DNA from 2 places in the Sporosarcina sp. Y1011 genome. Region 1 is predicted to be linked to the other one. Evidence: riboswitches for the same ligand, from Rfam matches in the RefSeq annotation. Region 1 holds a riboswitch; the other holds the start of a gene.
What was found. A riboswitch is a leader RNA that binds a small molecule or an ion and turns the genes downstream of it on or off. The one in region 1 is predicted to bind S-adenosylmethionine.
Positions count from the first base shown of each region.

Region 1 (3,144 bases):
GCGGTGAACAGCACCTTGACAAGCATCTGGCCGAATTCAAACCCCCATACCCGCACGCAATCCTGCATGACATCTGCCTGAAACAAAACGGCATTTACTTTCAAATGGATTCAATAATAATCACACCAACGTTTATTCTCATTATTGAAGCAAAAAACTTAGCAGGGAAAATCATCGTAAAATCAAACCCCACCCAGTTCATTCAGGAATCCCCAACAGCTGAACGGAAAGTCTTGAAAAACCCCATTTCCGAACTCGAACGTAAGCAACTGTTTCTAAATCAGTGGCTAAAGCAAAGGAAAATTGACGTGCCGATTAGCGGAATTGTCGCTTTTGCATATTCCAATGAATTAAACTATGAAACCATTCCGGAAACAAAAATCTTATTTGCCTACGAACTCCCCACGTATCTGTATTCCTTGCCAGTCCATAACGAAGTAATTAGCAAGGAAGCAATTCGAAATCTTGCACTTGAAATGAAAAAGAACCATCAAGAATACAATCCATTCCCATTGAGTCAATTGATGGATATTCCACTTACTGATATCCTACCTGGCGTTATTTGTCCGGAATGCGCAACAAGAGGGATGCATTGGCAAGATAGAAAATGGTTGTGTTTCAGTTGTAATCATTCCGGAACTAATTATCACACCGCAGCGCTTGAAGATTGGACTTGTCTCATCAACAACCGAATAACGAACAGGGAATTCAGGAATTTCATATTGCTCAATGATCGATCCGTAACAAAGAGATTTCTTGCACAATCAGGATTAATCCATAAAGGAAGGGGGAAAGGGAGCTTTTATATAATGAATGAAAAAAACAAATAGCATGAATCGGCGTTTCATGAACGATGAAACGCTTTTTTTTGTAGATAAAACAGTCGCAATAATTATACTGAAATAATCCCCTCGGTAGACTGCTCAAATATGTACTGCGACCGCCCAAAGCCGCCGGGACCGCTCGAAAATCGGTTGCGACCGCCCAAAGCCGCCGGTGGACCGCTCGAAAATCGGTTGCGACCGCCCGAACCCCGCTGCGGACCGCTCGAATCTGGTTTGCGACCGCCCGAACCCCGCATCGGACCGCTCGAATATGTATTACGACCGCCCGAACCCCGCGGTGGACCGCTCGAATCTGTTTAGCGACCGCCCGAACCCCGCAGCAGACCGCCCGAACCCCGCAGCAGACCGCTCGAATCTGGTTTGCGGCCGCTCAAACCCCGCATCGGACCGCTCAAATATGTTTAGCGACCGCCCGAACCCCGCGGTAGACCGCTCAAATATGGAGTGAGGCCGCCCAAATACGGTTTCCAACCGCCGATATCCACACCCCACAAAATAGACTCACCGACACTCACTAAGTCACACCAAACGCTATTCAGAAAAACCATTAAGAAGTAATAAAGAAACCCAACCAAATTTAAATCGGCTAACTATCTATAATCCTAAAGCACCAATAGCACCAATTCCACACACTTACTTACCTACTTAAAAAAATTATCAATGCTGCTTACCTCTAGTTCTTTTAACACATGATATTAAACACACAAACATCGTATATCTTACTCAATATAGTAAAAAATCACGAAATTATATTTTCAGACATTGACTTATCTAAATGGATAGACTAGTATGAATATCAATTACATAGCTAAAACTCTTATAAAGAGAGGCGGAGGGATTGACCCTGTGAAGCCTCGGCAACCATTGAACTATGTTCAAACGGTGCCAATTTCAACAGATTTATTATGAATCTGACAGATGAGAGGTTTTGCACGCGATATTTGTCATGCGGCGACCTCTTTTTTTAGAAAGGGGTCGTTTTTGTATGGCAGGGGCGTTTATTATTACGAAAAGGGGGATTATGATGACTGAGAAAAAAGTTGAATTGGCGACATTTGCGGGTGGGTGTTTTTGGTGTATGGTGCAGCCGTTTGATACGCAACCCGGTATTGAAAAAGTAGTTTCTGGTTATATTGGCGGCGTCACTGAAAATCCGACGTACGAGGAAGTGCGTGCAGGGGTTACGGGACATACAGAAGCGGTGCAAATCACCTACGATCCGACTCTCTTTTCATACGAAAAACTAGTAGAACTTTATTGGCAGCAAATTGACCCAACGGATGCAGACGGACAGTTTGGCAGTCGGGGAACTTCTTACCGCACGGAGATCATCTATCATAATGAGGAACAGCGACAAGTTGCGGAACGCTCAAAAGAGGCTTTGATCGAAAGTGGTCGCTTTGAAAAACCAATTGTTACTGAAATCGTTGAAGCAACTATCTTTTATCCTGCCGAGGACTATCATCAAGACTATTATCAAAAGAACCCGGAAAAGTATAAAGTCTTCAAAGAAGAGTCGGGAAGAGCGCCCTTCATTCGCGAGAATTGGAATGAAAAGTTGGTAGAGGCGTCACTTAAAAAGTAAATAGTTTTAAAGTATAGTTGACACATCGGAATAGATGGATTATTATGAATATCAATTACATAAACAAAACTCTTATAAAGAGAGGCAGAGGGACTGGCCCTTTGACGCCTCAGCAACCATTGAATTCATTCAAACGGTGCCAATTCCAGCAGATGTCGTTCGTCATCTGACAGATGAGAGGTTTTGCCTACAAACTACGTGTTTCGGCGACCTCTTCGTTCTCAAGGGGTCTTTTTTTTATCTTTATTCAGCAGAAGACACTCACCTCCATAGGTGGGAGATGAATGCGGTTTTGTTATCCTGTTCAATAGGTGTCCAAACGCCCGCTGAACAAAGATAAAGCCTCCGGCGGATGTCACAGATTTTGAAAGGAGTTAATCGAGCAAGCTCGATTCAAAATCTGGACGCAATTACGCCGAGGCGTAATTGATTGCCAATCGTCAGTTTAAAAAAAGGAGGATGCGCAATGGTTTTGAAAGTGAATGAGGATGTAGTTAATATCGATGCGGTTACGCAGGCACTGAAGGGTTTGGATTTTGGAGAGGTACACATTACCATCCATGAAGGACAAATCGTTCAAATCGATCGAACCGAGAAAAAACGGTTCCCAGTATTGAAAACTGAATATAAGAAGTGAAGCTGACCGGACAACCGGAGGCCTCTTGACATTCGAGATTGTTTAAGACAATTTTGCGAAGTGCTAGAGGCCTTTTT
Region 1 is NZ_JBYHFP010000009.1:31,451-34,594, forward strand. It holds gene AC25Y5_RS11770 (nuclease-related domain-containing protein) at 1-830, shown strand, start outside; SAM riboswitch class I at 1,660-1,770, shown strand; gene msrA (peptide-methionine (S)-S-oxide reductase MsrA) at 1,870-2,430, shown strand; SAM riboswitch class I at 2,500-2,610, shown strand; gene AC25Y5_RS11780 (YezD family protein) at 2,897-3,067, shown strand.

Region 2 (3,144 bases), on a different contig from region 1:
TTCAAAAAAAGAAAGCTTGCCGTAGACAGTCGTGAAAATTGCGGGAAGATCTGCCGAATAGTTAGCGGATGGATAAAAGATCTTCACCGTATCCTTCACTTCCCCTTTTTCCACAGAAACGACTTCACCTTTATGGTGCTTCAATTGCTGCTGTTCAAGATGCGGAATATCTGTCCAAGACCCAATTGTGAGCCCGAGTGCATGTTGCTCCGCTATTTTTTCTTGCTCTGGATGTGTCGGAAATAGATAAGTGGCTGTAACTCCCATTAAAATTCCTCCTTGTGACTACTGTCGATGAACCAGCTCTCCAATTCTTCCAAAGAGCGTATTGTGTGACGGTTAAGTATCAAATACTTCCCGAGCTCCAACACTTTTTTCCTTCTGGTCATGCGTTTTTCTTCATCTTCTTCATAATTTAAATCGTCAATTTGTGCAATACCGATGGAGCGACGGACCAATTCGCACCCTGCATACCCCAGCATATCGGTAAAGTTCTCTTCCATTACATGCGTCAGGAAGCCGTCGAGTTGTGTATAAGGTTCATTGGATTCTTCTCTCCAAACTTTTGCGAATGTATCGGCGTACGCATACCAAGCTTCCCGCGCTTGTTCATAGCGCTTCGTTTGAAATTCAGGGTGTCCGATTCCATTTAACAACAAGCTCGCGATAAAATGCCCCATGTCAAATCCGAACGGCCCAAAACAAGCAAACTCGGTATCGAATACAACTGTTTTGTCTTCTCCCATGAAAATGGCACCACTATGTAAATCGCTATGGATGAGCGCATCCGCTTTCGTCATGAACTTATGTTTTAATTTCGCCACTTCCAGCTTTAACTGGTGGTCTTGACTTAGAAATAATACATCATTTTTCAAGCCTTCTTCAAAGAAATTGCTGTCATGCAAATTGTATGGACAATCGAAAGAGAGCTCTTCCGTCATTTCCCGCATAGCCGGATTTGTAAAAGAGGCATTCAACTCTTTCTTTAATTTTGGATCCAGGTAGAAATCGGACGTATAAAAAGTGGTCTTCGCACTGAATACACCTATGTCTTTCGCAAATACGGTAGATTCCGTCCCATTATTCAAAGCCGTGCGCCCCATTTCCATCGGATGCATGTCTTCCATCACAACAATTGCCATGATTTCATCCAGAAGATGCACTTTCGGAACAGAACCGGGAATGATGTTATCGTATTCCTGTAATACTTTCGCTTCGAGAACGACCCGGTCGATCGGGATAGGCATTGACTCTCCTACAATCCTCGCATAAGGTACAGCCTGCTTGAGTATCAAGCTCTTCTGTTCCCCCGTTAATCGATAAACATGATTTATCTTCCCATCACTTACTTCCGTCACAACAACTTGTTCTTGTTCACTAAAGAAGCCACGCTTTTTAACATACTTCACGATTTCATCGATTTCTAAAAATGCATAGGTTGCTAGTTCCTGATGACTTGATGTATTCATGTTATTTCCTCCTTATGTACTGTCTATGATGATAAAAAAACCCCTTCAGTTAAGAAGAGGTTTTTCACACAACTTCTTATCTTTCAGCATCAATGCTGTAAGAATTAGCACCGTGCTCAATTGAGTCGGTTGCCGGGCTTCATGGGGCTTTTCCCTCCGCCTGCTCCTGATAAGAGTATATTTATTATTTTTAATTACCATTAGATTCGCACAATGTTATATGAAATTATAGCATGCCTCTTACTAATTGTCTATGTAATTGAAACCCATCAAATAGTTAAAACACTGACTACATATTGCATTTTCTAAACGTTTTGTAAATCAAGAGATTCAGTTATCAAAATTGTAGTATAATTAATGAACGAATACAATATGTGGAGGCTTTAACTAAAATGACTGAACAATCTAATGAGTTACAAAAAAGTGAAGTACTTTCAACATTACAAGCGGAAGAATTTGATGTATTAATCATCGGGGGCGGCATTACGGGGGCTGGAATTGCCTTGGACGCAGCCAGTCGCGGCATGAAAACAGTGCTTGTGGAAATGCAGGATTTTGCTGCTGGGACGTCCAGTCGTTCTACAAAAATGATCCATGGCGGCTTGCGATACCTGAAAAACCTTGAAGTGAAGATCGTTGCGGAAACAGGCAAGGAACGGGCGGTCGTCTATGAAAACGGACCCCATGTGACGAAGCCCGAGTGGCTGCTTTTGCCGATTTATAAGGACGGCTCCATGGGTAAATTCAGTACCTCCATCGGATTGCGCGTCTATGACTTTTTGGCAGGCGTGAAAAAAGAAGAACGAAAGAGTATGTTGACCAGAGAAAGAGCTTTGCATGCGGAGCCTAAACTTAGGGCTGAAGGGTTACTTGGCGCTGGCCGTTTCGTTGAATACCGATCGGATGATGCGAGACTGACGATTGAAGTGATGAAAGAAGCTGTCAGTCAAGGCGCTACTGTATTCAATTATACAAAAGTGACTGATTTTATTTACAATGAAGGAAAAGTTACAGGCGTATCCGTGGTTGACCAATTAAATGGCAAAACTAGTGAAATACGCGCAAAAACAATTGTGAACGCTGCCGGACCATGGGTAGATACATTGAGGGAGAAAGACAACTCCTTGGATTCAAGGGAAATACGTTTGACGAAGGGCATTCATCTCGTTTTTGACCAAAGTGTATTTCCTTTGAATCAGATTGTTTACTATGACACGCCAGATGGCCGGATGGTGTTGGCGATCCCACGGGATGGGAAAACGTACGTTGGGACGACAGACACTGACTACAAAGGGGATATGGTTCATCCCCGAATGACCGTAAGCGACCGCGATTATTTGATGGACGCCATCGCACTCATCTTTCCGAAGTTAACCATTGCGGCGAGTGATATTGAATCCAGCTGGGTTGGGCTACGGCCTTTGATCAATGAAAAAGGTAAAGGGGCATCCGAAGTTTCAAGAAAAGATGAAATTTGGGAATCCGCTTCCGGGTTACTCACCATTGCTGGAGGAAAACTGACGGGCTATCGAAAAATGGCGGAAACGATTGTAGATGTCGTCGCTTCAAAACTCAAAACAGATACAGGAACAATATATTCTTCGTCCAGCACGAAGAATATGCCCATTTCAGGCGGACACGTCGGAGGTTCCCGTAACTTTGAAACGTTCATGTA
Region 2 is NZ_JBYHFP010000030.1:1,178-4,321, forward strand. It holds gene AC25Y5_RS18385 (2,3-diketo-5-methylthiopentyl-1-phosphate enolase) at 1-267, opposite strand, end outside; gene mtnK (S-methyl-5-thioribose kinase) at 267-1,469, opposite strand; SAM riboswitch class I at 1,543-1,645, opposite strand; gene AC25Y5_RS18395 (glycerol-3-phosphate dehydrogenase/oxidase) at 1,862-3,144, shown strand, end outside.
Region 2: linked by a shared signal. The riboswitch ahead of mtnK (S-methyl-5-thioribose kinase) and the one ahead of msrA (peptide-methionine (S)-S-oxide reductase MsrA) in region 1 are both predicted to bind S-adenosylmethionine.